2 regions of the Pseudoalteromonas undina genome follow, and region 1 is predicted to be linked to the other one. Evidence: predicted binding sites of a transcription regulator. Region 1 holds the regulator's gene; the other holds the start of a gene.
The links. The regulator MetJ, encoded in region 1, represses methionine synthesis genes. The targets are predictions, from matches to a motif close to TAGACGTCTAGACGTCTA.
Positions count from the first base shown of each region.

Region 2: a site for MetJ is predicted at 7,748-7,765, ahead of metK (methionine adenosyltransferase). Genes of this name have one in related genera too.

Region 1 covers NZ_AHCF03000002.1:186,122-201,311, reverse strand. Annotated here, with positions in the region: gene PUND_RS01510 (pilus assembly protein PilP) at 1-60, opposite strand, end outside; gene PUND_RS01505 (type IV pilus inner membrane component PilO) at 60-662, opposite strand; gene PUND_RS01500 (PilN domain-containing protein) at 652-1,224, opposite strand; gene PUND_RS01495 (pilus assembly protein PilM) at 1,212-2,291, opposite strand; gene PUND_RS01490 (penicillin-binding protein 1A) at 2,423-4,897, shown strand; gene metL (bifunctional aspartate kinase/homoserine dehydrogenase II) at 4,946-7,291, opposite strand; gene metB (cystathionine gamma-synthase) at 7,341-8,588, opposite strand; gene metJ (met regulon transcriptional regulator MetJ) at 8,787-9,107, shown strand; gene PUND_RS01470 (malic enzyme-like NAD(P)-binding protein) at 9,179-10,420, opposite strand; gene rpmE (50S ribosomal protein L31) at 10,945-11,160, opposite strand; gene priA (primosomal protein N') at 11,391-13,574, shown strand; gene PUND_RS01455 (SPOR domain-containing protein) at 13,595-14,122, shown strand; gene hslV (ATP-dependent protease subunit HslV) at 14,204-14,722, shown strand; gene hslU (HslU--HslV peptidase ATPase subunit) at 14,735-15,190, shown strand, end outside.
Region 2 covers NZ_AHCF03000003.1:406,351-421,540, reverse strand. Annotated here, with positions in the region: gene PUND_RS05540 (vWA domain-containing protein) at 1-1,071, shown strand, start outside; gene PUND_RS05535 (hypothetical protein) at 1,073-1,495, shown strand; gene PUND_RS05525 (GNAT family N-acetyltransferase) at 1,731-2,186, opposite strand; gene PUND_RS05520 (hypothetical protein) at 2,209-2,415, opposite strand; gene PUND_RS05515 (hypothetical protein) at 2,480-2,923, opposite strand; gene PUND_RS05510 (NRAMP family divalent metal transporter) at 3,075-4,307, opposite strand; gene hpf (ribosome hibernation-promoting factor, HPF/YfiA family) at 4,450-4,806, opposite strand; gene ppnP (pyrimidine/purine nucleoside phosphorylase) at 4,997-5,311, opposite strand; gene tkt (transketolase) at 5,610-7,601, opposite strand; gene metK (methionine adenosyltransferase) at 7,867-9,018, shown strand; gene PUND_RS05485 (hypothetical protein) at 9,158-9,703, shown strand; gene PUND_RS05480 (5-formyltetrahydrofolate cyclo-ligase) at 9,722-10,318, shown strand; gene rpiA (ribose-5-phosphate isomerase RpiA) at 10,370-11,023, shown strand; gene serA (phosphoglycerate dehydrogenase) at 11,033-12,262, shown strand; gene PUND_RS05465 (hypothetical protein) at 12,403-13,335, opposite strand; gene radA (DNA repair protein RadA) at 13,421-14,806, opposite strand; gene PUND_RS05455 (PilZ domain-containing protein) at 15,162-15,190, shown strand, end outside.

The DNA.
Region 1 (15,190 bases):
ATCTTCATTACAGCCACTGAGCAACAATATTGCGACAGTTAAAAAGGGAAGTTGCTTCATCATCTTACTCCCTCTTCATAACGATAAGTTTTTGCTACTACACTAAATGTTAGCTGCTTTTCGCCAGATGATAAAATAGAAAAGTCGTGTAAACTTACTATTCTTGGCAATTGAGCCACTTTTCCTACAAATTCACCAAACTCATGATAAGTGCCTACCACTTCAATTTTAATGGGTAGTTCGGTATAGAACTCTTTTTCAACTTCTGGTAGCCAACCAATTTTTAAAAATGTTAAGCCGCTGGTTGTCCCCACATAGGAAAGGTCATCTAATAATCCTGGCGTCTCATTTGAGGTAGGTAGACGTTTTAATAGCTGAGAAAACTTATCTTCCATCTCAACCATTTGTTCACGATAGATATCGAGCTTACTGGCAACTGCATATTTAGTTCGATAAGTTGTGCGTAATTCTATCTCTTTGGCAACCGCGTTATGGTAGCTTTCTATCTCATCTGACACTAATAAGCTGTAGCTAAAAAACAATACGAGACAAGCAACAAAAGAGCAGCATATTGCTTTTACAATAACTGGCCACTCGCCTATATTATCAAGCTCTATTTCATTCCAATCTATTTCTGAAAACGACTTAAAATCAAGGTTCATTACGTACCTCACCTATTCTGCCAAATGGTTTTACGTAGAACTCCATATTAAAATCGCTGAGTAAACGAGAAGACTGCTCACCTGCAACAATACCTTGCATTGTCGGGCGCTCTAATAAATAAGAACTTTGTACCTGTCGAAGCATAGTGGATAAACGATTATTAGACTCACTTTTACCTAATACATGAATTTGACTACCTTTACGCTCAAGCTTGGTTAAGTAAACCCCGGCAGGCACTATTTTTGCCACTTCATCCATTATTTGCGTGCCTAAATTTCGGCTGCTTTGTAGTTCTTCAATTAAACGCATACGTTGTTGTAGGTTTTCTTTTTTTTTGTCTAAATCACGTATATCGCGAATTTTTTGATCAAGCATTGTAATTTCTGAGCTGAGGTAGTTATTTTTTAGCATTTGTCCTTCTTTTAGACCGCTATAAAATGTACTCAGCGCGTACATAGTTACAAAGCAAACTATAACCACGGCCATCAGCAATGTAATAAATTTCTTTTTAGATTGCTCACGCTGTAATTCACGCCAAGGTAGTAAATTTATATGTGGCATGATGAAAAACTCCTCAACGCCAGGCCGGTCGCAATTGCAAACTGAGTGCGGTGGCGCTGTATTATATTACGATCTACTCTAGGTGATATTTCCATTTTATCAAATGGTTCAACAACAACCGTATGTATCCCTAATTCTTCAATTAATAACCTATCAATACCTTTAATCATGGCAGAACCGCCAGTCAGTACGATATAATCCAACTGCTCTTTACCCGTTGTGGTTAAAAACATTTGTACAGCACGACGAACTTGCTGCAATAGCGAGGTTTGAAAAGGCGCTAACACTTCAAATGTATAATTAGGAGGTAAATCACCCGTTGTTTTACCAATTTCAGCCTCATCAAAGCCTTTATTGTAGTAAGCAACAATACTATTTGTGTATTGGTCACCACCAAATACTTGGTCGCGGGTATAAATTGTTTCACCAGATTGCACTACACTGACTAAGGTAAGCACTGCACCTATATCAACTACCGCAACGGTCTTATCAAACGCATCAGATGGGAGCTGTTGATAGTAAACATCCATAGCCCGACTTAATGCATAACTTTCAACATCCACAACTTTTGCAGTTAAGTTAGCAGCACTAAGTGCGCCTACTCTCGCTTCCACACTTTCCGTTCTCGCTGCAGAAAGTAGAACATTAATTTTGCTCGGATCGGCACTGTTAGTAGAGAGTTTTTCAAAATCTAAACTGACTTCATCTAACGGATAGGGGATCAAACTATCGGCTTCAATCTCAATCTGTGACTCTAATTCAGCGTCGCTTAAGGAAACATCCATGAAAATGACTTTGGTAATCACTGTTTGCCCTGAGACAGCAACAGCAGCAGACTTTAATGACTTTGGTAGTTTTCGTTTTAACTTGGTTATCACATTGCCAATTGCTTCAATATCTTGAATGTTACGCTCGCTCATAGCGCCTTTTGGCATAGGTTCAATTGCAAGTGCCTCTAGTCGAAGCCCAGTTTCTGTTTCACTTAAAAGCACGGCCTTGATAGAGTGCGATCCTATATCAATACCCACCATCATAGGCGATGGTTTTTTTATCAATTGACTTAGCATGTTTGAAACTTTGCCTTTGTTTTAATAATAAACAAGTTATAATTTATATCTTAAAAAATATTATTCAATTTTTAATCAATATATACTAGCAGTCTCAACCTGTAATTGGGAGTCCGTTTAGGGAATTATCAGTGATTTTATTAAAAAGAACTTTACAATTTTTGATCATTTGTGCATTACTTGCACTAATTACATTGCTTAGCCTTTATTACTACGTTAAATCCGATATTCCAAGCGTACAGGTTTTAAAAAACGTTCAATTACAAACGCCTATGCAAGTATTCACCAAAGATGGACTCTTAATCAACCAATTTGGTGAAAAAAGACGTATCCCTGTAACTATAGACCAAATTCCTGAGCCTTTATTACAAGCTTTTTTAGCAACAGAAGATAACCGTTTTTATGACCATATCGGTATCGATCCAATTGGTATTGTACGCTCAGCACTGGTACTTATTTCTACCGGTGAAAAAAAGCAAGGTGCTAGTACAATCACGATGCAGTTGGCTCGTAACTTCTTTTTAACGCGAGAAAAAGCCTACATTCGTAAGGTAAAAGAAATATTTATTGCCATCCATATCGAAAATTTACTTTCAAAAGATGAAATCTTTGAACTTTATCTGAATAAAATAGAGCTAGGAAACCGAGCCTTTGGTATTGGTGCAGCTGCTCAGGTTTATTATGGTAAAGAGCTAAAAGAGCTTACTCTTGCACAAATGGCAATGATTGCCGGTTTACCCAAAGCGCCTTCAGCACTTAACCCTATTCGTAATCCAAAGCGAGCCAAGGCCAGAAGAAATGTAGTGTTAGGGCGAATGCTAGATGAAAAATATATTTCTAGAGCGCAGTATAACGAAGCTACGAGCCAGCCAATTACCGCCTATTTCCATGGGGCTGAAATTGACTTATATGCGCCATATATTTCAGAAATGGTACGTGCTGAAATGGTGTCGCGCTACGGTATAGATAAAGCCTATAACTCTGGATTTAAAGTGTATACTTCTGTTGAGTCAAATATTCAACAGGCGGCACAAACGGCTTTGGTTAACAATTTACATGCCTATGATATGCGCCATGGATTTAGAGGTCCTGAAGCCATTTTATGGGATCCACAAACAGAGCCCACACCTTCTGATTCTAAGTTATTAAACATTTTAAAAGAGGCCAATGAACTAGGCCCTCTAAAAGCCGCTGCAGTTTTAAATGTATCCGACAAAAGCGCGGAAGTAATACTTAAAAGCGGCGAACACACAACATTGACCTGGGATAATCTAAAGTGGGCACGTAAGTTTATCACCCGTTATCGCCAAAGCTTTGCTCCTGAAACAGCAAGCGATATATTAACGCCTGGCATGCAAATATGGCTGCGTAAAAATGATGACAACAGCTATATTTTGAGTCAAATCCCTGAAGCTGCAAGCGCCATTGTGTCTTTAGACCCACAAGACGGGCGTATAAAAGCCATTGTAGGCGGTTACAGCTTTGAACAAAGCCAATATAACCGTGCAGTGCAAGCTAAACGCCAAGTTGGCTCTAATATTAAGCCATTTATATACTCTGCTGCACTTGAAAAAGGCTACACCTTAGCGTCAATTTTAAATGATGCTCCTATAAATCAATGGGATAAAAGCCAAGGTGTCGCATGGCGACCTAAAAATAGCCCTGCCATTTATAATGGCCCTATTCGCATTCGCCGTGCTTTAGCACAATCAAAAAATGTGATTTCGGTACGTTTATTACGTGGTGTTGGCTTGCAACGTACAGCCGATCATTTACTTAAATTTGGCTTTGCAAATGAAGATATAAATCGCAGTGAATCACTGGCTTTAGGTAGCGCATCTATCACTCCAATAGAGTTAGCTCGTGGCATGAGTACTTTTGCCAATGGCGGCCACTTAATCGAACCTTACTTTATTTCAGAAATTCAAGATGCCATGGGCAACACCTTATTTAAAACTAACCCGACTGTAATTTGTGATAATGAAACGACAACGCCTAGCTCGCTAATGCTAAGTGAGCAAGTAGCACCAAATTGCGCGCCGCAGATTATATCTAAACAAAATGCATTTTTAATTGCCAGTGCTATGAACAGCGCAATTTGGGGGGGTGGTAGCTGGTCTCATAAAACAGGTTGGAGTGGCACAGGATGGCGTGCACAAGCGCTAAAACGTCGCGATCTGTCAGGTAAAACAGGCACCACGAATGACTCTGTAGATACTTGGTTTAGCGGCTTTAATCGCGATGTGATGACCTCTGTTTGGGTTGGCTTTGATAACCCTGGTAATACGTTGGGACGCTCAACCTATAACAATAACTTAGGAAGTGGGCAAATATCAGGCGCAGAATCAGGTGCTAAAACAGCTCAGCCTGCATGGGTGGATTTTATGAGAGTCGCACTGGATGGTAAACCTGCGGCACCTATCGAACCGCCTGAAGGGTTGGTTTCTATTCGTATTGACTTAGAAACGGGGCTATTAAGTCATAAAAACGATTACACCAGCCGTTTTGAATACTTTGAAAAAGGCACCGCTCCCACCAAGTATGTGTTATCACAACCAAATGATATATTTGAAGAAAACACTAAAACTGAAGAAGAGCTATTTTAAATATAGCGAACATTAAAAAGGCCGCTAATTTGCGGCCTTTTTGATGGTCTAACTAATATTTTGTACCAACCAGTATAAGTCAGAGTGCACGCCCGCTGCGGTCACTTCTTTACCCGCACCAGGGCCTTGTATCACTAATGCGTTTTGGTTATACCACTGAGTATTAATCACAAAAATATTATCGCCAGGTGTTAAATTAGCAACCGCTTCGCTTTTTGGTACATAGGCAATTCCTACCTTAGCGTTTAGCTTGCTGTTTTTAAACTCTAGCAATCCGGTATAACACAGTGCAGCATTTTGTTGCAAAGCCGCTTCGAAGTGCTGCTTGATAAACGTATCTAAACTAGCCTTGTTATCAACAAAGTCATTCCAACTGCCCGCACTTAGCTCATCGGGCATCAATGCGGATAAAGAAATGTCATCAAGTTCCAATTCAATACCTAATTCACGCGCCAAAATAAGCAACTTGCGTTGCATATCTCGGCCAGATAAATCTTCTCGCGGATCAGGTTCGGTGAACCCCAAAGCTTGTGCTTCAAGCACTAAATCTGAAAATGCCTTGCTGCCATCATACATACTGCATAACCATGACAGCGTGCCAGAAAACACGCCTTCTATACGCGTTATTTTATCGCCACTGTTTTGCAAGTCGGCCAGTGCAAAGTTAATCGGTAATCCGGCTCCCACACTAGCATTATAACGCCAATGTAAGCCGCGCTGTGCCAAATCTTCACGTAATGCTTGATACCAGCTCAGCGGAGCTGTGCCTGCGTATTTATTAGCACTAATTAAGTGACAATTTAATTCCACAAATTTGCTATAAAGCTGGCTAAAATATTCACTGGCGGTAATATCAATCACTACCTTATGTTCATACTCAAGCGTATCAATGTATGACAACAAATCAGCTTGCTGATAGGGGCTTGCATGGTTTTCCCCTTGCTGTTGCCAGCTCTCACAATCTAACCCATTGGCATTAACCAGCATCTGCTCTGAGCGCAGTAATGCTACTAACTTAACGTTAAAACCTGATGATAAACGGGCTAGTTGTGATGGTAGTTGGCGCATAAATTCGGTACCCACATTACCAAGCCCTGCAATAATTAAAGCTATTTCTTGCGCTTTATTGATCAATTTATCATGCAGTAAGCTCAGCACATCACTCTCAAGTACCTGATCGGTTAATAATAACGTATAACCGTCACCAAAATGAGTAAACCTAGGATGGATTGATTGCGCTTGAAGTACAGCTGCACTTTGCTCACTGAGCATCGCTATATCTTGCTCTGATGCAATAATTGCAACCCCATTTAAGTTAGACTCACTAATGTTGGCGCGGCCAGCAAAATAATTAACCACCTGATATGTCGCCGACGCAGGGACTACCAAGTAAATTTCGCCCGCATGTTCAAAGTGATGCAAACTATGCTGAATAAGCTGACTAACATGCGCTACCTCGCCTTCACTCAAGTCATCAACAGTAAGTAAATCCACATTGTTAATCGTGGTTAAAAAGCGCTTTTGTTTACTCATTCCTAATTTAACTATTTCGGTATGGCTGCCTTGAAGATCGTAACTACTGCGAACAATTAACTCTATATCGGTCCCTTTTAATGGCGATAATGTTTTAGCATGTAGTACAGGGTTACCTAGTCTAGCCAATAAATTAGCTTGTTCGCGGCACACCCGCGCATACTTAATCGCATTAGCGACCTTACGCGGATCAGTACTAAAAACACCTTGAGTGTCAGTCCAAATAGACACTTTTTTAGCATTGCAATATCGTGCTAATAAAGTAGCACTGTAATCACTACCATTTCGCCCTAAGGTCACGGTTTCATGTTGTAAATTAGCCGCAATAAACCCTGTAACGACATTAATTTTGCTTGCATCTATGGCTTTTAAGCACTGCTGCTGATTATTAGCATGCTGTAGCTGCCCTGCGTCTAATATGAATAACTGCCTAGCGTCATGTGCGCAAGCACTAACGTTAAGTTGCCCTAAGTAAGCGCTTAATAGCCTTGCAGACCATAATTCGCCATGAGCTAGTAGCCACGCTTCAGCTAAGGTACCTTGCTTGGCCTGCTGGGTAATCGTGCTTAGCTCAGTGGCAAGTATATTGAGTGCTTCATGCTTAGCACCCGCTATAAGCAATTGTTCAATTAGCGAAGATTGATGATTACTTATTAATAAAATAATGTCAGCAATCGCTTGGGTATCTTGCTGTTGGAAGCTTTGCCACAATTTAACCAAGGTATCGGTGGTTTTACCGGCAGCAGATACCACCACACAATCCCCTGCTTGAGCATGAGTTAAAATAATATTTGCGACACTTTTAAAGCGATCCGCTGAGCTTAAACTCGAACCACCAAATTTATGAACCTGATTTACCATGTTAATACCAACTCGACTTCATGTTTTGTATTTTCAAAATTGGTAGGCACTACCATAACGCCGGATGCGCCGCGTTTAATTTTGCTGAACCAAATGACTCACTAGCACCATTTTTTGCAGCTAACGCGTTATCTGCTTGCCCGGGGCGAACCAAATTAAATACCCTGTCTAAATCAGCAAGTAAGTCTTTTGCATCTTCAATACCCACCGAAATACGAATAAGCGTATCACCCACCCCAGCCTCTGCACGAGCAGTCGCCTCCATGCCTGCATGGGTCATGGTTGCGGGGTGACAAATCAAACTTTCCACTCCGCCTAATGATTCCGCCAAGCTAAATTCATTTAAGCGCGTTAAAAACGCTGCAGCATCGTTTATATCGCCTTTGATATCAAAACTAACCATTGCACCAAAGCCAAACTGCTGCGCCTTAGCAAGCGTATGTTGTGGATGTGATTCAAGACCTGGATAGTAAACCTGAGCAACAAACGGGGAGTTTTCTAAATACTGTGCAATAGCGAGTGCGTTTTCTTGGTGTTGCCTCAAACGCACGTTTAACGTGCGCAAACCTCTGAGAGTTAAATAGCTATCAAATGGTGCCCCTGTAATACCAATATTATTTGCCCACCATGCCAGTTCTTCGCCAAGCTCAGCGCTAGCCGCAATAACCGCACCACCAACAACATCTGAATGACCATTGATATATTTAGTAGTGGAGTGAACCACAATATCAGCACCAAATTTAATCGGATTTTGCAAAGCCGGCGATAAAAATGTGTTATCGGCAGCAACGAGTGCACCACACTGCTTAGCAATATCGGTAACCGCTTTAATATCAGTTAATCGTAAAATTGGATTACTCGGTGTTTCAATCCAGATCAGCTTAGGCTTTATAACAAGAATATGCGATAAGCTTTCGCTTTTAGTGAAATCGACCACTTCTAGCTTTAATAAGCCGCGTTTTTCCAGTGAAGTAAATAAACGATAACTGCCCCCATAGCAATCGTGAGGGATCACTAATGTATCTTCACTATTTAATAATTGGGTTGTTAAGTGAACAGCCGCCATGCCCGTTGCGGTAATTATACCTTTAGCCCCGCCTTCAAGTTCAGTGAGCGCCTCAGCCAAAATGTCACGGTTAGGATTACCACTGCGGCCATAATCATATTGGCGCTTGGTATCAAAGTCAGCAAATGAGTAAGTGGTTGATAAATAAAGCGGTGGAACAACCGCACCATGCTGTTTATCGGCTTCTATTCCAGTACGAACAGCAATTGTTGCCTTATTTTTTTCACTCATTTTCGTCACCTTTACTATTTTGGATGTTTAGACGTCTAAAAGGTAGCGCATGCAGTTTAAGATGTCAAAACATTTAAATGTCCAGATAGCTAAATAACTAGTATTTGACTATCTTTTTTAAACCGATAGAATTTCACGCATATTTACACGCTTTGATGCTGTGTGAGCAATTTATAATCTGAGGCAACGATACATCTTATGGCTAAATGGAATGGTGAATATATTCACCCATACGCAGAACACGGGAAAAAATCCGAACAAGTAAAAAAGATCACCGTTTCGATCCCGCTAAATGTATTAAAAGTATTAACCGACGAGCGTACCCGTCGTCAAATAAACAACTTACGCCATGCAACAAATAGTGAGCTTTTATGCGAAGCGTTCTTGCATGCGTTTACAGGGCAACCGCTACCTAATGATGATGATCTACGTAAAGACAACGCAGAAAAAGTACCTGAAGAGGTGAAGAAAATAATGCAAGAAATGGGACTAGAAGTGCCTATTTTAAATGAAGACTAAATTTCTTTATCTGTGTTATAAAAAAACCTCAGCAAATGCTGAGGTTTTTTTGCGTTAATTTACACTTAAAATTACGCCATGTAATTTTCTGGCATATCAATTTGTGCCACACCCGAATCAACTGCAGCTTGAGCAACGGCTTTGGCGATACGAGGCAGTAAGCGCGGATCCATAGGTTTTGGTATAATATATTTAGCACCAAACTCTAATTTATCGATACCTGCAGCAGTCAGTACTTCAGCCGGAACTAGCTCTTTAGCAATACTGCGAATTGCCTCTACAGCAGCTATTTTCATTTCATCGTTTATTTCACTTGCGCGTACATCTAGTGCGCCGCGGAAAATAAATGGAAAACAAAGTACGTTGTTAACTTGGTTCGGATAATCAGAGCGGCCAGTCGCCATAATAAGATCGTTGCGTGCAGCATGTGCTAATTGCGGATCAATTTCAGGATCGGGGTTTGAACATGCAAATACAACTGGGCGGTCAGCCATTAACTTCAAATCATCGGCGGCTAATAAATTAGGGCCTGATACACCAACAAACACATCGGCATCTTCAATTACGTCCTGTAAAGTACGTTTATCCGTGTTGTTTGCAAATAATTGCTTATATTCATTTAAGTCATCACGACGTGTATGAATAACACCTTTACGGTCTAACATATAAATATGTTCACGCAGTGCGCCACACTTAATTAAAAGCTCCATACAGGCAACAGCTGCAGCGCCGGCACCTAAACACACGATAATCGCATCTTCAATTGCTTTACCTTGTACTTCTAGCGCATTTAGCATACCCGCAGCCGTTACAATTGCCGTACCATGTTGATCATCATGAAACACAGGAATGCTGCAACGTTCTATAAGTGCTTTTTCTATCTCAAAACATTCTGGCGCTTTAATATCTTCTAGGTTGATACCACCAAACGTGTCTGCAATATTCGCAACCGTGTTGATAAAGTCTTCGGTTGTGCGGTGCTTAACTTCTATATCAATTGAATCTAGGCCTGCAAAACGTTTAAATAATAATGCTTTGCCTTCCATTACTGGTTTTGAGGCCAGAGGGCCTAAATTACCTAAGCCTAAAATTGCGGTGCCGTTAGTAATAACCGCAACCATATTTCCTTTACCAGTATACTTATAGGCATTTGCTGGATCAGCGGCAATTTCACGAACAGGTTCTGCAACACCTGGGCTATATGCGAGCGCGAGGTCTTTAACCGTCTCAGCGGGCTTGGTCAGCTCAATACTGATTTTACCTGGAACGGGATGGGCATGGTAATGTAGTGCTTGTTCACGAAAATCTGACATAACGCGATTATATCCTGCAATTTAAGTTAAAGTGAGAGGTAGTTTTATTCTACGATACCTTTATTATTTTTAAATTCCAAGCAATATCAGGTCTATCCTGTTATATGCTAGAACTCTTAATTTTAAGTGATTTATCAGCAACTTCCCTAGATTATCCTGACATTTTTAAAATATAAATTCGTCATAAAAATGAAAATTACTGGTCGTTTTTACCCTTATTCAATATTTATGAAATACTCTTTTCAGTCTTAAATTAAAATAGTGAAATACCGAACTTTGTTTAACTTTAAATACAAATAACTTCACGTTAACTACATTTAAGTACCATATTTAAAGTGTAACAAATAAAAATATAGAGAATATTGGCAATTTTGTCTGCAAATGTTTATGCATATTCGGAATAAGAACAGGAAATAGTTATGCAAAAATAATAAATACAAAACTGTTATAAAAATGGAGGGATAAGTGAATTTTAGGCACAAAAAAAGCACCCTAAGGTGCTTTTTTTACATAGAAACAAAAAATTATTTTTTGCTGCTAAGTGCACCGAAGCGCTTGTTGAAGCGATCAACACGGCCGCCAGTGTCTAAAATCTTTTGCTTACCAGTGTAAAACGGGTGACACGCAGAACATACGTCTAAGTGAATGTCTTTACACAAAGTAGAACGAGTTTCGAATTTGTTTCCGCATGAACAAGTTGCAGAAATTACTTCGTACTTAGGGTGAATACCTTCTTTCATAGGAACCTCTAGTTAAGGCCGCATCGCTCTCCAAACCCGAAGTCTGGCACCATACGTCGTTAAAACAAATTTATTGGTCGCGAATTTTATCCAACAACCCGCACGCACACAAGCTTTAATTATTCTTTTTACTAAAAAGTCGGCAAACACCTATTGATTACTGATTTGTCGGTAGGCTTTTAATACTATTTTTAGTACATTAGGCTATTAGGTTTCTTAGTTGAGTTGTTATGTGTTTTGTTGAAGTTGCAATAAAAGTCCCCTTACCTCGCACCTTTGATTATAAAGTGGATGAGCAATTAACACCGCTGACTCAATTGCAGCCTGGCATGCGCGTACTCGTCCCTTTTGGCAATCAACGAAAAGTAGCGGTTATCCTTAGTTTAAAAACCGATACAGAAGTTCCTGAAGGCAAAATCAAATCTATTATTGAAGTAATTGATAATTCGCCGGTGTTATCTGCGCAACATTTGGAGCTGCTGAAGTTTACTGCGCGTTATTATTGTTATCCACTAGGTGAAACTATTCATATTGCACTCCCCAATGCGCTGCGCCAAGGTGAATGCCCTGATAAAACCAGTATAAATATGCTGACGTTAACTGATAAAGGGGCGCTTTTACCATCTTTAAAAGCTAAAACACAGCTTAACTTGCTTAAGCAATTATCTGCATCGGGTAAGTCATCATTAACGGAACTAAAAGCTCTCGGGTTTAATAAAAAGACTATTGATAGCCTGTTGGCAAAAGAGTTGATAGTGCAAACCATTGAACATGACAATCAATGGCAACATGCCTCTCCTACTGTGGGCACTAAGCCTCGCTTAAATAAAGAACAAGCGATTGCTTGCACAGCTATTAATCAAAGCACCGGTTTCAATAGCTTTTTACTTGAAGGTGTCACTGGTAGCGGTAAAACAGAAGTTTACCTACAGTGTCTTGAAGAGGTGTTAAAGCGTGGAGAGCAAGCGTTAGTACTTGTTCCTGAGATAGGTCTAACACCGCAAACAGTGAATCGTTTTAGGCGCCGCTTCCCTGACACGCCAATTATGCTATGGCATTCAGCGCTCACCGATAACGAGCGCCTGCAAACATGGCGGTTTTGTGAAAAAGGCAGTTGTGCCATCGTTATAGGTACTCGTTCGAGTATTTTTCTGCCCTTTTTAAAACTCGGGATGATTGTGGTTGATGAAGAACATGATGCTTCATTTAAACAACAAGATACTTTACGCTATCATGCACGTGATTTAGCAGCGTATCGTGCTTATCAGCATAACATTCCGCTTATTTTAGGCAGTGCGACTCCCGCATTAGAAACACTGCACAAAGCAATTAATAACAAATACCAGTTACTCACATTAAGTGAGCGAGCACAAACTGCCACCGATAATCAATTTAAGCTTCTCGACATGAAAGGTCAGCCTGATCAAGCCGGTATTGCCCATGCGAGCCTAGCGATAATGCGCCAGCACCTGAATAAAGGTAAGCAGGTAATGGTATTTTTAAACCGCCGTGGTTTTTCGCCTACTTTAATATGTCATGAGTGTGGTTGGTTAAGTGAATGTAATCGCTGCAGCACGAGTGCAACCTTTCATAAAGCCATCGGTCAGATGATTTGCCATCACTGTGGTGACCAATATCAAGTACCGCATCAATGCCCTGATTGTGGTAGCACGCAGATATTTCCTAACGGTAAAGGCACTGAACAAATAGAAGAATTTTTGAGTACTGAATTTAAAGACATCCCAATTAGCCGAATAGACCGCGACTCTACGAGGCGCAAAGGCAGCCTTGAAAAAGCATTGGATGAAATAAACCAAGGTGGCGCACGCATTTTAGTCGGTACGCAAATGCTGGCCAAAGGCCACCACTTTGCGGATGTAAGCTTAGTACTTATTTTAGACGTAGATAGTGGTTTATATTCGTGTGACTTTAGGGCAACAGAACACCTTGCTCAATTAGTGACACAGGTTGCAGGTAGAGCGGGACGTTCTGGTGAACCCGGTGAAGTATTATTACAAACACACTTCCCTGAGCACCCGTTATTACAAGATTTAGTTAATAACGGCTATCAAGATTTTGCCCGCTTTGCGCTCACTGAGCGCAGTGACGCGCAGTTACCACCCATCACCAGTATGGCGATAGTTCGTGCACAGGGACATAACATTAAGCAAGTCGTCGACTTTCTAACGGATTTGGTTCCTGTCAATGGGGTATCTGGTATACAATTGCTTGGACCTATCCCTGCGCCTTTAGAAAAGATTGCGGGGATGTATCGTTTTCAATTACATATTCAAGCGCAAGATCGACGCATTTTACACCCGTATCTTGCACAAATGGTTAATTATCTCAGCACCAGTAAACTAGCTCAAAAAGTTCGCTGGAGTTTAGACGTAGACCCTACAGACATGATTTAGGTAAGGCCACACATAACACCATGGCACAGCACGATTATATTAATAAAAAACCAAAAAATAGAAAAAACACCAAACAAGAACCGGCTAAAAAACCTTTTCCGCTGTTATTAACTTTCATTGCACTAGTACTTGTGGGTGGTTTCGCATATGGACTCTGGTTTGTTAAAAATAATGCCGATCCTGATCTTGTTGAAAAACAGGCAAACCCAACAGCCGAAAAACAAGTAGAAATAGCTAAACCGCGGCCACCTAAATTTATTAAAGAAATTAAAGAGCATGAAATTCAAGTTGAAGTGAAAGAGCTTGAACAAAAAGGCCCGTATGTTATGCAGTGTGGTTCATTTAAAACGCATCAACAAGCTGAAACCTTAAAGGCTAAAATAGCCTTTGCAGGGCTAATTTCAGAGATCAAAAAAACCACAGGTACTAATGGTATTTGGTATAAGGTGCGTTTAGGGCCTTATGAAACCAAGCGCCAAGCAGAAAGTGATAAGAACAAACTAAAACGAATTAATATCGTTGGCTGCGGAATTTGGGGCTGGACTTGAATTTAAACCATTCACCCATATAACCTCTTCATAATCGTTTTTTACGCGCTGCCCCCTTGCAGCGCGATGATGAGGAATAACATGACTACAATCGTAAGTGTACGCCGTGATGACAAAGTTGTTATTGGTGGTGACGGCCAAGTCTCTCTTGGTAATACTGTAATGAAGGGCAATGCCCGAAAAGTTCGACGTCTTTATAATGGCAAAGTAATCGCTGGTTTTGCTGGCGGTACTGCTGATGCCTTCACCCTTTTCGAACGTTTTGAAAGCAAATTAGAAATGCACCAAGGCAATCTAACTAAAGCGGCTGTAGAAATGGCTAAAGATTGGCGTAGCGATCGTGCCTTACGCAAACTTGAAGCCCTGCTAGCTGTTGCTGATGAAACTGCCTCATTGATCATCACTGGTAATGGTGACGTCGTACAACCTGAAAACGACCTGATCGCAATTGGCAGCGGCGGAAACTTTGCACAATCTGCTGCAACCGCCTTATTAGAAAATACCGACTTAAGTGCCCATGAAATTGTAGAGAAAAGCCTAACAATTGCTGGCAACATCTGTGTATTTACGAATAACTTCCAAACTATCGAAGAATTGTAATAGGAACTCGCCATGTCTGATATGACCCCAAGAGAAATTGTTCATGAGCTAGACCAACATATTATTGGTCAAGCAAAAGCAAAAAAAGCGGTTGCTATTGCCCTTCGTAATCGCTGGCGCCGTATGCAGTTAAACGAAGACTTACGCACAGAAGTAACGCCAAAGAATATTTTAATGATTGGCCCAACTGGTGTAGGTAAAACAGAAATTGCGCGTCGTTTAGCAAAACTTGCTAATGCCCCTTTTATCAAAGTTGAAGCCACTAAATTTACAGAAGTCGGTTATGTAGGTAAAGAAGTTGAAACTATCATCCGTGATTTAGTTGATGTTTCAATTAAAATGACTCGTGAGCAACAAACTAAAAAGTTTAAACACCGTGCAGAAGAAGCTGCAGAAGAGCGTATTTTAGATGTATTACTGCCTCCAGTGAAAGATCAATACGGTGAAGTTCAGCGCGATGAAAACTCA
Region 2 (15,190 bases), on a different contig from region 1:
TTTTATCATTTAGCGCGCACTATTATGGTAAAAGACGAAACCCATTTTGACCGGTTCGATAAAGCCTTTAGCGATTACTTTAGCGGTATTGCCGACTTAGACCTACTCGAGAGCTTAAAACAGCAACACAACTTACCTGAAGATTGGTTGCGTAAAGAGTTTGAAAAGCACCTAAGCGATGAAGAAAAAGCCCAACTAAAAGCCATGGGTGGGCTCGACGAGCTAATGAAAACCCTAAAAGAGCGTTTAGAAGAACAGCAAAAACGCCATGCTGGCGGCAATAAGTGGGTAGGTACAGGCGGCACCTCGCCTTTTGGGGCATACGGCTATAACCCTGAGGGTGTACGTATTGGTCAAGACGGCAACCGCAATCGCCAAGCAGTAAAAGTGTGGGATAAGCGCGAATACCGTAACCTCGATTCTGACCGCGAAATTGGTTCACGTACCATAAAGCTGGCACTTAAAAAACTACGCAAATTTGCTCGTACTGGCGCAAGCGACACCCTTGATTTAAACGAGACTATTCGCGCGACCGCCAAGCAAGGCGGCATGCTCGATGTAAAAATGGCCCCCGAGCGCCATAACGCGGTAAAAGTATTGATGCTGTTTGATATTGGCGGTTCAATGGATGACTACATTCATACCTGTGAAGAGTTATTTAGCGCCGCCCACAGCGAGTTTAAACATTTAGAGTTTTACTACTTTCATAACTGTTTATACGAACACGTTTGGCAAGATAACCAACGCCGCCACTCAAACGTTATTGACACCATGACACTCATCAACAAGTTTACCAGCGACTACAAAGTAATATTTGTTGGCGATGCCACTATGGGCCCGTATGAAATTGCCTATCCTGGCGGCTCAGTAGAGCATTGGAATGAAGAACCCGGCAGTGCATGGTTAAACCGAATCACCAATCACTTTGATAAAGTCGCGTGGCTCAACCCACAACCGGTTGAACACTGGCCGTACTATCAATCAATTGATTTTATAAAGCAGCTAATGAACAACCGCATGTACCCGCTGAGCTTGGATGGGATAAGTAGCGCTATAAAAGAGCTGAGTTAAAATGAGTAATAGGAATACATTAAAATTAGTTTTGTTTGCATCACTTATTATAAATATGGTTTTTATTTCTATCTTTATAAGTGACTCTAAAAAAAATGAAAGCATTTATTTATTAGCAAGTAATGTTGAAGCTAAATGTTTGAATGATTGGAAATCACAAGACTCAAGAGTGCCTTTTATTACCTCTCATCAAATTCTAGGACCAGATCCTTTTGCTGAATATAACCTTTTAGAGCTGGGAGGTTATGATCAGTCAACATCTTTCACATACGAATTCTCAGCATGTTTTAAAGATAAATTTTCTACAGTAAGAACAATTGCAGAGATGAAATATGCTATTGATTTCATTGGTAAGCAATCAAAAAACGTTGGATTTTATAAATTACCAAATTCTGATGAAATTGTTGTTTACTCAAATGAGTAACAATTAGGCTAAATTGGCTAAACTCATAACTCGTTGAGTACGAACTATCGGGGTCAGGTCTTTTTTTTGCCACTAATTACATAAAGGAAAAATACAAGACCTGACCCTATTCATACACTTTTAAAATTTCATCGTCAGGATTTTGCCACTTTACTTGTGTACGTAAATTAGCAAACTCATCCAGTGCAGGGGCTTTAAATCCAACTTTATAAGCCATAATATCCCTTTCTCACTTTTAAAGCGCTTTACTCATAAACAAGCTATATGGATCTAGCTCATAATTCCCAAACGGTTCACACTCTTTAAAACAAAATTGGGCGTAGAGCTTTTGTGCGGGCAAAAATGCCTCTGCTGTTCCAGTTTCTAAACTTAGCTTTTTGTAACCTCGCAGTGTTGCCTGCTCAATAATATGCGTAAGTAGCTTAGCCGCTATGCCTTGGCGAAAATAGTTACTTGATGTACGCATTGATTTAATTTCGCCATGAGTTGTATTAAGCGCTTTTAATGCACCTACACCCGCTAAATTATTATCAATCCATAAGCTATAAAATGTTATGTTGGGGTGAGTGAGTTTACTCACATCAAGTGCATGTACGCTCTCAACAGGTGAGTGCTTTAGCATATCGTTATGATGCGTTTTTAATAGTTTTATGACGTGTGGGTTTGAAAGCTCGCCTGTTCTTATTTCCATTTACAACTCATTTTTCCGTGTATTAATATTTAATATAAAGCGCTAATAACTTTATATTTAACTCATCATTGCTAGAAGCTAAAACGCTACCGACTGATTTCGAGTGTTCTAAGTCCCCTATTCGCATCTCAAACCTTTGATTATCAAAACTATCAATAAAAATATGTACTTCTTTATCCTCATCATAAAATGATGCGAAGTTGTCTGTAATAAGCATATTAAATATCATAGTTTCTTCCTTGTAGATTAAACATAAAATAATGATTCCCTAGGACAATTTAAAGTTACAAGGCTTATAACGAAGGATTGCTATAAATTTTAAAATATTGATAAAAAATATTCTTTCTCGAAACTCCTTTAAGTGAAGAAATAAGAGGAAATAAGAACTCCTTACTATCTAGTATTTCTATTTTCCATTTAGTATCGCCAATAAAATGAAAAGTTAACGTGTTCGAGTTTTGAATATTATAATTTCGAAAAGATCCCGTTGAATACATGCTACCAATCGTAGCTGAATCAATAATATCAAGGCGCTCATTCAAGAGATGGATGTGAAGCATATCCTCGTAAGGAATGTCATCCGTCATAAAGACAAGGTATTTACAACCCGCTTTAATACAAAGCTCCAAATAAGTACCATCAACAACTTTATCTGTTTGCGTATTATTTAAAAAGATAAAGCTCTGTTCTGGAGACTTAGGGATTGTCTTAAATACTTGGCTTTCAAGTATGATCATCTTTTTCACCTAGCTATTACTTTTGACAGGCCAATTCTCGCCCACCGTAGGCTATCGTGGTCCACACTAGCAGGTATCTATGCAGAGAGCGTTTGGTTTGTACCTTTCACCCCGAACCTCGAACCTCGAACCTCGAACCTCGAATATAAAATCACATCAACTTCCACACCACAAACGCTACAGCAAAACCAACCAAGTACACCAAGCCTAACCAGGTTAAGCCACGCAAAAGTAGACTGTGTTTAATCGCAGGCTCTGAGCGCACTAGGCTGAAGTTAAGCCATGCAAAAACCGGTGTGGTAACAAACGCAAGTGTCATGGCAAAGGTAAGCATGGGGCCAAGAGCTGATTTAAAAAATAAGATCACCGCCATACCGGCCAATGCTTGTAATATAAGCCACGTATTTAAGCTGTGTTTTGATTGCTTAAAACCCAGTAGTTTATGCGATTCGTTAAGTGTGCGGGCGTAACCGTCAAGCACGGTGAGTGTGGTGCCAAACATACACAAAAACGCGATGGCAGATACCAAAGGCCTTGCCCACTCGCCAATAGTAAGTGCATACATATCAATCAGCTGTTTAGCAAAGGCTACACCGCCAAGCTCTATATTACTGCTTTGCCCATATTGCACTAACGCACCTAAACTAAAAAATACCAGCGCAAGCCCAGCGGTTAACCAATAACCTACATTAAAGTCGAATAAGCCTTGGCTTTTAGTCACACTTTGCTGAGCTTGTTTTTCTTTAAGCCACAACGAGCTCAGAGCCGAAATTTCAATAGGCGCTGGCATCCAGCCCATTAAGGCAACCATAAAGCCTAACATGGCAAGTTCATATGGTGAGGGACCAATATAGTTTACAGGAGCTACAGGGCCGTTATTTATAGCAATAACTAATGCGGTTATGGTTGCTATAGTAAGTAGCCCCATAATAGCTTTTGCAACGTTATCGAGCGCTTTAAAGTGCCCTAGTAATAATATAATTAAACACACAGCCAATATTAACCAGCACAATAAGGTAACAGGAATACTAATAGGTAATGCGTAGTGTAATAAGCTCGCAGTAAGCAACAATACGCCCGCGGTATTTACCACAGCGGCAATAATATTGAGGGCAATAAAACTGTAAAAATAGCCAGGCCCTTGATTTTTATACCCTTCGACTAAACTATTTTTAGTAGCGAGTGTGTACTCCATACCAAAACGAAAAAACGGGTACTTTAAAACGTTAACCACCACAATAAGCCAAAATAGCTGCCAGCCAAATAATGCGCCAGCTTGGGTCGATGCAACTAAGTGTGAGCCACCAATGGCAGCGGTTGCCATTAAAATACCTGGGCCGAGTGCCCCTAACCGAGACTTCCATGTGTTTTGTGTGTACTGCATTAACTTCTCAAATTTGGTGTTTTATGTGCTTTTATTATTAATTTTTATCATTAATAAACTGTGTGAGTGCATAACTTACCTAATTTACAGGCAATAAAAAAGAGCCCTTAGGCTCTTTTTAAAAATAACACATTGTTAGTTATTAATTTAAATCCATCTCTTGGATGATTTCGTGTGCTATTTCAGGTGTGGTACTTACAGGCTTTTCATGTAAGTTCGCTTTTATTTGCCCTTTACGATGCTTTAGTGCGGCATCGAGTTTTTTAGCTGCGCTTGAAATGGCTGGGTACATAACCTCGTTTTCCCCTTTAACTGATATTCGCGCACCTTCATAATTTGTACTAATTTCTGCTTGGAACTTGTGATGCTCTTTTGAAAGAATAATGTCGAGCGCTATCAATGATGGAAAATGACTCTCAATTTTAGAAAACTTTTCGTTAATGTGTTCTTTAATAGAATCAGTAACGTCAACATGGTGACCAGAAAGATTAATTTTCATAGGGTATCCTTTTTTATGTTACCTCACAGTTAGTATTGGGGGCTAAACGAATTAACACAAGAGAAAATAGCTAAATTTAGCAATTATTTATTACCCCACCTGATTTAGATCATTCATTTAGCATTAAGTATGCAAAAAGCCGCGTGATAGCGGCCTTTCAGAGGTGCTGATAATTTAACCATTCATGTAATTAATCTGTGTATGAACAGCAATAATCAGCAAAATCACTTACTTTTACATGGAAGCTGACATTAGCATCAACATTAAATGACTCACCCGCATTAAATGTTTTCCACTCGCTTTCACCTGGTAATAACACATCCCACTGCCCTGCTAACAACTCCATACACTCTTTTTGGTTAGTATTAAACTCAAATTCACCTGGTTGCATAAAACCCAAGGTTTTCGCTTCACCATTTCCTAAAAGCACAGTTCGGCTTGATACTTTGCCATCAAAATATACATTGGCTTTTTTAACCACACTAACGTTATCGAACTTTGGCATGTTAACTCCTGTTATTAATTTATAATTTTGTTACCTCCACAGTGCCTGATACACAAAAACCTTGCAAGTTAAGTGCTGTGAAAATTACTCATTTAGAAGCCAAAAGATTAAAAATGAACGACTTTATAGAGAGATATGCTTCGAGCAACGGGCTGCGAGTTTCGAACAGATCTTTTAGTAATTTATGCATAAAGAGGGCGATGAGACGCTGCGCTTTAGAGAGGTAATAAAAGTACAACTCATAAAAAAGCCCGCCCTGCTATACACAGGACGGGCTTTTAAATGTTAAAGCAGTCGCTTAAAACAATGCGTTTGCTTTATTAACGATGTTTTCTACGGTAAAGCCGAAGAATTCAAACAGCTCGTTAGCTGGTGCCGACTCACCAAAGGTGGTCATACCGACTACGGCGCCATTTAGACCTACGTACTTGTACCAGTAATCAGCAATACCCGCTTCAATCGCTACGCGACGTGAAACGCTTGCTGGTAATACGCTTTCTTTGTACTCAGGCGATTGATCTTCAAACGCATCAGTACACGGCATAGATACAACACGTACCTTTTTACCCTGCGCACGTAGCTCTTTCGCAGAGTCTTGCGCTAGTTGTACTTCAGAGCCGGTAGCAATAAGAATAAGTTCTGGGTTGCCGTCACAACTTAGGATGTAACCACCCTTTTTAACGTCGCTTAATTGCTGTGCATCACGTGCTTGTTGCTCTAAGCCTTGGCGAGTAAAGATTAATGATGTAGGACCGTCTTTACGTTCAATAGCTTGTTGCCATGCAATTGCCGACTCAACTTGGTCACATGGGCGCCAGTTGTAAAGGTTAGGCGTTAAACGCATGCTGGCAATTTGCTCTACTGGTTGGTGAGTTGGACCATCTTCACCTAAACCAATTGAATCGTGCGTGTATACAAAAATGCTTGGTTGCTTCATTAATGCAGCCATACGAACCGCGTTGCGTGCGTATTCCATAAACATTAAGAACGTTGCACCGTAAGGGATAAAGCCTTTATGAAGTGCAATACCATTCATAATTGCCGACATACCAAACTCACGCACACCGTAGTAAACGTAGTTACCACTTGCATCGTCTGCCGTTAAGCCTTTAGAGCCATCCCAAATTGTTAAGTTTGAACCTGCTAAATCGGCAGAGCCACCCATAAACTCAGGTAGTAACGGACCAAATGCGTTTAATGCATTTTGCGATGCTTTACGTGATGCTGGGTTTGCTGGGTTTGCTTGTAACTGCTCAATATACGCTTGTGACTTTTCAGCCCAATCAGCAGGTAAATCTGAATTTGTACGGCGTTTGTATTCAGCAGCGAGCTCTGGGAATGCTTGCTCGTATGCGGCAAATTTCTCATCCCAGCTTGCTTCAAGCTGTTGGCCTTTTTCTTTGTTATCCCACTGTGCATAAATGTCAGCAGGGATTTCAAATGCATCACCCGTCCAACCTAGGAACTCGCGAGATGCTTTAATTTCGTCATCACCTAGTGGTGCGCCATGACAGTCGTGGCTACCTGATTTATTAGGTGAGCCATAACCAATCACTGTTTTACAACAAATTAGCGTTGGTTTGTCGGTCACGCTTTTTGCTTCGCTAATTGCAGCACTTACAGCATCGCTATCGTGGCCATCAACGTCGCTAATTACATGCCAGCCGTATGCTTTAAAACGTGCTGGTGTGTCATCGCTAAACCAGCCTTCAACTTCACCGTCGATTGAAATGCCGTTGTCATCCCAAAATGCCACTAACTTGCCTAGGCCTAATGTGCCAGCAAGCGAACAGGCTTCATGAGAAATACCTTCCATTAAACAACCATCACCCATAAATGCGTAAGTGTGGTGATCAACAATGTCATGGCCTTCACGGTTAAATTGAGCGGCTAATGCTTTTTCAGCAATTGCCATACCTACGGCATTTGTGATCCCTTGACCTAATGGACCCGTAGTGGTTTCAATTCCTGGCGCATATCCATATTCTGGGTGGCCTGGTGTTTTAGAGTGCATTTGGCGGAAGTTTTTAATTTCGTCCAGTGGTAAATCATAACCACTTAAATGCAATAGAGAATAAATTAGCATTGAACCGTGACCATTTGAGAGTATAAATCGATCTCGGTCAGCCCACTCTGGATTTGTTGGGTTATGTTTTAGATAATCGCGCCATAATACTTCTGCGATATCAGCCATGCCCATAGGGGCTCCAGGGTGACCAGATTTGGCCTTTTGTACTGCGTCCATTGACAAGACGCGAATAGCATTTGCAAGTTCTTTGCGAGATGGCATGAATTCTCCTACCTTTATATGTATTTGCGCGGGTATTTATATACCTCCATTCTTACTTATTGTAGGGGCTGTGTGCAATTAAAAACCCATAAAAATAGGACATTATGAATATTTTTTAAGAACCATTTACTATTATATATTTTATTTAGACGTCTAGGCGTAAAAAAACTATGCAAGTTCGCTTGTTTTAGATAAAATACGCGCCTTAATTTTTTAGCGCTAATACCGACGTTTGTGAAGCGCAATATTTGTGAGCATAATTACAATGGCAAAACATTTATTTACTTCTGAATCTGTTTCTGAAGGTCATCCGGATAAAATCGCCGATCAAATTTCTGATGCGGTACTTGATGCTATCCTAGAGCAAGACTCTCATGCCCGTGTAGCGTGTGAAACTTACGTTAAAACCGGTATGGTTATGGTTGGTGGTGAAATCACTACTAGCGCATGGGTTGATATCGAAGAAATTACACGTAAAACAGTACGTGAAATTGGTTACACACATTCAGACATGGGCTTTGATGCCGATTCGTGTGCAATTTTAAACACTATTGGTAAACAGTCTCCTGACATTAACCAAGGTGTTGACCGTACAAGCCCTGAAGAGCAAGGCGCTGGCGACCAAGGCCTAATGTTTGGTTACGCATGTAACGAAACTGAAGTATTAATGCCTGCTCCAATTACTTATTCTCACCGTTTAGTACAACGCCAAGCACAAGTACGTAAAAGCGGCGAGCTTAACTGGTTGCGTCCAGATGCAAAATCACAGGTTACGTTTGCATACGAAAATGGCAAGCCAGTAGGCATTGATGCCGTTGTACTTTCTACTCAGCACAGCGAAGATGTATCGCAAAGTGATTTAGTAGAAGCGGTAATGGAAACGATTATTAAGCCAGTACTTCCTGCTGAGCTGATTACTAGTGCCACTAAATTCTTTATTAACCCAACTGGTCGTTTTGTAATTGGTGGACCAATGGGTGACTGTGGTTTAACTGGTCGTAAAATCATTGTAGATACTTACGGTGGCATGGCTCGTCACGGTGGTGGTGCTTTCTCTGGTAAAGATCCATCAAAAGTTGACCGCTCAGCGGCTTATGCTGCACGTTATGTTGCTAAAAACATTGTTGCTGCTGGCCTTGCTGACAAGTGTGAACTTCAGGTGTCTTATGCTATTGGTGTTGCAGAGCCAACATCTATCAGTGTTGAAACATTTGGCACAGGTAAATTAGAAGAAGCGCGTTTAATCGAACTTATTCGTGAACACTTTGACTTACGCCCTTACGGCCTAATTCAAATGCTTGATCTTGAGCGCCCTATTTATCTACCAACAGCGGCTTACGGCCACTTTGGCCGTGATGAATTCCCATGGGAACGCACAGATAAAGCAGACGCACTTCGCGCAGCAGCTGGCCTGTAAGCCACCTAGCTAATATTAAAACGGCCCTTTTTAGGGCCGTTTTGCTATGTGTATTAAGTTAGTCATAAAACAGTCTCGAACTGTTTAACATTTTAGGTATATACTCTGCTTATACAATAAAGCGTGTTAGGGATAAAAAATGGCCGACAATTTTCGTGTTATATTTGTAGGACTTGCAGAAGGCGCAGACAGCCAAGCAGTGACCAATGCACTGACAGAAAAACTAAAAACCTCACCTGAAAAGGTGGCGGCATTTTTTAATGGCAAGCCGCTGTTTGCTCCTAGCAACAAAGAGAAAGCCCTTAAGCAAGCTAAGTTACTTTCAACGCTGGGGATCAAAAGCAAACTTCAGCAAACAGCCCCTACACAAGCTACTTCTCAAAAAGCGCACGACAGCCAGCGAGATCAGCGCTTATTTGACGCCCTAGATTACATTACCAGTAGCCTAATTCGCCTTGAAGAAAAACTAGAAGATATTGAGCAACGCCTCCCTGAAGTTGAATTATCATTACCTGATGAAAATAATGAAGTATGGGAAGATGACGATTTAATGCTTGATGAGCCTCTCTCTACTGAGCCCAAAAAACGCGGCAACCTTGTTTTATATTCGCTGATTTCTACAGCCGTAATATTGCTTATTGTACTTGCTTTGTACTTATTATTTCCTAATTTATTCTCTTTTTAATTACGGTTAAGTTATTTAATGAGTAATAATCGCGCACAAATAAGACACGATATTCGTAAAGCACGTAATAACCTATCAAAAAACCAGCAAGAATTAGCCGCCGAATCGCTTAAAGTGAATTTTATTCAACACTTAAAAAGCATAAATCCGGCCAAAAAAAGCCATATCGCGCTTTATTTAAGTAATGATGGAGAATTAGATACTTCATTGTTAATTAATGAATTATGGAACACTGACCAGGCTATTTACCTGCCCATAATCCATCCATTTAATGGGGCTAATTTACTATTTCAACGCTATGAAAAAAACTCACCCATGAGAGCAAATCGCTATGGTATCTTGGAGCCTAAGCTGAATTGCTCTCAAATATGCCCATTACCTGAGCTTGATTACGTTTTAATGCCATTAGTGGCATTTGATAAATTTGGTAATCGCCTTGGAATGGGAGGTGGGTTTTACGATAGAACATTGGCACGTTTATACGAACAACATTGGCAACAACCGCAACTTATTGGCCTCGCACATGCGTGCCAACAAGTCGATGAGTTACCGATTGAATCGTGGGATGTACCACTAAAAACGATCATAACACCCGATAAAACCTACTGTTGGTAACAACTAATCTTGTAAACTAACAGCTATTTTGACACCAATGAGCAGACAACAATGACACAAGATGAATTAAAAAAAGCAGCTGCGTGGGCTGCACTCGAGTTTGTAAAAGAAAACACCATAGTAGGTGTAGGTACAGGCTCAACCGTTAATCACTTTATTGATGCCCTAGGCACAGTTAAAGACACCATCGTTGGCGCAGTATCAAGTTCAGAAGCATCTACAGCGCGCTTAAAAGAGCTTGGCATAGAAGTGTTTGAGCTTAACGATGTAGCAGCACTTGATGTATACGTTGATGGCGCAGATGAAATTAACGCCTTAAATGAAATGATCAAAGGCGGCGGTGCGGCGCTTACCCGCGAAAAAATAGTGGCAGCAGTAGCAAAACAGTTTGTATGCATTGTTGATGATACAAAACTAGTCGATACCTTAGGAGACTTCCCACTGCCGGTTGAAGTTATTCCGATGGCGCGCAGCTATGTTGCCCGCGAATTATTAAAACTTGGCGGTGACCCTGTGTATCGCCACGGTGTTGTAACCGATAACGGCAACGTTATTTTAGACGTACATAATTTAAAAATTACCCATGCTAAACAGCTTGAAACACAAATAAATCAAATTGTTGGCGTAGTCACCAACGGCCTATTTGCAGAGCGTGGTGCTGATAAAGTAATTATCGGCACTAAAAATGGGCCACAAATTAAATAGGATATGGTTATGAGTAAGGTATCGTTAGCAAAAGACAAAATTAAAATTCTCTTGCTTGAAGGTGTTCACCAAAGCGCTGTTGAAACGCTAAAACGTAACGGTTATAGCAATATCGACTACGTTAAAACATCGTTGCCAGAGGACGAACTTATAGAGCGCATTAAAGATGTGCACTTTGTAGGGCTTCGTTCTCGTACTCATATTAACGAATCTGTATTAAACGCAGCTGAAAAGCTAGTTGCTGTAGGTTGTTTTTGTATTGGCACAAACCAAGTAGATTTAAACGCAGCGCGTGAGCGCGGTATTGCGGTATTTAATGCACCGTTTTCAAATACTCGCTCTGTGGCTGAGCTTGTACTTGGTGAAATATTGCTGTTATTACGTGGTATTCCACAGCGTAATGCCGCTGCCCATCGTGGCGGCTGGTTAAAAACAGCTAATGGCTCGTTTGAAGCTCGCGGCAAAACCTTAGGTATTATTGGTTACGGCCACATTGGTACTCAGCTGGGTATTATGGCTGAAAATATTGGTATGAACGTGGAGTATTACGACATTGAAGACAAACTATCTTTAGGTAATGCTACACAAGTACATAACTTAACGCAGCTGTTGCAACGCGCTGATATTATTAGTTTACATGTTCCAGAGACACCGCAAACTAAAAACTTGATTGGAACAGCAGAGCTTGCCGTGATGAAGCAAGGCGCTATTTTAATTAATGCTTCTCGCGGTACTGTGGTTGACATTGACGCCCTAGCTGAAGCACTAACAGAGAAGAAGCTTAGCGGTGCAGCCATTGATGTATTCCCAGTTGAGCCTAAATCAAACGATGAAGAGTTTATTTCGCCACTACGTGAATTCGACAACGTTATTTTAACGCCGCACATTGGGGGGTCGACTCAAGAAGCACAAGAGAATATTGGTATTGAAGTAGCAGGTAAACTCGCTAAGTACTCAGATAATGGCTCAACTATTACAGCAGTTAACTTCCCTGAAGTATCATTACCAGAACTTGCCAACCGTAGTCGCTTGTTACACGTGCACCACAACCGCCCTGGCGTGTTAACGCAAATTAACCAAGCGTTTGCTCAGCATGGTATTAATATTGCCGCACAGTACTTACAAACAGACGAAGCAATTGGTTACGTGGTTATTGACGTAGACACCGTTCAATCTGAAGTAGCACTAAAAGAACTCAGTGCTGTTGAAGGCACAATTAGAGCCCGTATTCTTCACTAAATAATCAGCTATCAGCTATCAGCTATCAGCTATCAGCTATCAGCTATCAGCTATCAGCTATCAGCTAAAATAATAAAAGCCGTACTTGAATAATCAAGTACGGCTTTTTACATTAAACTGGAAGCTGGCAACTTATTCTATTATTTGCCTTTTACTTCTAAATTTATAAATTTAACCAGCTCTTCGGGTTGCCCTGCTAACATCATTAGCTGCTGATTTACTTCCATCATGGTTTTACCTTCAGGCAGTTTAGCTGAGACACTAAGCGAATTTAGACCTTTAGCAAAGTCAGTTAATGCTTGCGCTATTTCTTCGGTTACCGGCGCTTGCTGTAACTGTTGAGCTAGCATCATTTGCATCTGCTCTAGTGTCATACCTTGTTTGGCTAATTCACTTTCTAGCAAACCACTTAACTCGCCTTGGTTATCGAGCATTACACTCATAGTACGTGGCTCTAACTTGCTCATTGCTTGCATAATAAGTGTTTGCTGTTGCAACTCTTGCTCATAAGTAAGCGGTGTATCACCTGCTGTTTGCTGAGCTTTGCTTATTTCTAGTGAAGCATCCATAAGCGCTTTAGAATTAGCAAGTCCCATATTCATATCAATGCTGGCAATATCGTTGGCGTGCAGTTTAACAACTATATCGCTGTTACCTGATTGCTCATCGTAATCTAATGATGAGTGTAAATCATAACTGGCCGAGGCTAGTTGTGCATTAGTATCTGCAGGCAGTGTAGCGACAAAGCTTTTATCAAATTGGAAGTTCTTCAGTGTAAAAGCAGTATGTGGCGATATTTTATCGGTTTCGTAACCTGTCACTTCCACATGCTCAACCGTGGCAATATTTTCACCCTCAGGGCTGGTCACTTCTATATTACTAATGGCAACACTATTTGAAATAACACTCGCCGATAGTTCTGCATAGTTAAAGCTGGCACCTGTTTGTTCGCTAACCAAAGCCAACTGCTTATCAACCTCAGCGCGTACCTCTTGGGTTGCTACATAGTTTGCATAGCTTACGCCACCCACACCTGCAGCAATAATCGCGGCTGCAATCACTAATTTTTTCATGTTATTTCCTTATTAAACTCTTTACATAAGTGGCTTTAAGCAAGACTAACATTGAGAGCATAAGTCGTTAAGCACTTTTTGTTTGCTAATTAATTAAACTAAGTAGCTCGTGCACGGTTTTAACCGGCGTTATTTTGGCACCCAGCCCTTCCATTGATTTATGGTAGTTACGAAATGGGATAAATATTTCAGTAAACCCATGTTGCGCCGCTTCTTTAACACGGGGCACACCACTGTCGATTGGGCGTACATCACCATTTAAACTTAACTCCCCCATAATACAGGTGGTTCGTGGAACAACGAATTCGTTTAAACTACTCAAAAGTGCAGTAACAAGCGCTAAGTCAATACAGGTTTCTGATTCATCAATTTTTAAACCACCGACAATATTAAAAAACGTATCGTGGAATATTTTAGTTTTGGTGTGCTTACGTAAAATACCGGTGAGCATTTTGATCCGGTTCATATTTAAACCAACACATACTCGCTGTGGAAACTCTGCTTCGGTTTCAGTGGTTAAACACTGAATTTCTAGCAGTAAATTACGATTTCCTTTACGGATACAGGTAATTGTCGACCCCGGTGATTCAGTGGTTGAGCCCGATAAGAAAATTTCACTGGGGTTATCCACACTGAGCATACCGCGTTCACACATTTTAAAAATGCCGACGGTGTCTATATCACCAAAGCGATTTTTATTAGCGCGCAGGGTGCGCACTTGACCATCGTTGGTATCAATATGTAACAGTGCATCAACTATGTGTACTAAGGTTTGCGGGCCGGCTATTTCATTATTCTTATTTACGTGAGCAATAATAAACATAGTCACGTCGTTTTGCTTACAATATTGAGTTAATGCTTGAGCTGCACTTTTTACCTGAGAAGGTGAACCTGGGCTGCCATTAGCGGTATCGGTGACAACAGCTTGAATAGAGTCGATAACGGCAAACTTAATTTTGTTTTTATCCAGCTCTTCAATAATGGTTTCAACACTGGTTTCTGACAGTAAATAGAGTTCATCTTCGTTGTAATTTAGTTTTAACCGATTAACCCTATTTTTAAACTGCGATAGAGACTCCTCCGCAGTACAGTAAAGTGATGGCATACGCTGAGACATTCTTGCCACCAAATCAGATAGTAGTGTTGTTTTACCCGCCCCCGGATCGCCAGAAATAATATTAACCGAGCCGGTGGTTACACCACCGCTTAGTACACGGTCAAGTTCGCCAATTTCAGTAAGCTGCTTTTCAGCCTCAGAGGTTGCTACATCATTAATTTTCTTAGAACCACCGCCAATGCCACCGGCATAACCACCTACACTTGCACGAGCAGCTACCTTTTTGTTTTGCCCTGCAGAGGGTTTAAACTCTGCTAAAGTGTTCCATGCGCCACAGCGACACTGGCCTTGCCAACGTTGATAGTTCATGCCACATTCTGTACAAACAAACTCTACTTTTGCCGCTTTAGCCATTTAAACCTTACCTACTATTCTTTATTTTGAAATACACAGTGTTAAGCGCTTATTTTGCCATTGCTGGCTCTACCTTAGCAACAACGTCTTGTGGATCAGCGCATTTAGTATCACCAAATACGCTATATTAATGTAGTTTCACTTAACCTACTTTAGGGCATGTTTCTTGCTTTAAAAAACTAATTAACCCTTGCCAATTAATTGGCTATTAGAAAATAACAATAAACACAAAGTAAAGTTACGCATAGTATCGTGACCGCATTTGGCGGTTTTGCGAGATTCTATTTATTAAATATTCTAATAAATAATTGCAACAGTATACCTACTTTTTAAATTAGACGGTGATGATTTATAAATGGCTGATGACGTATTGCTTAAGCATGA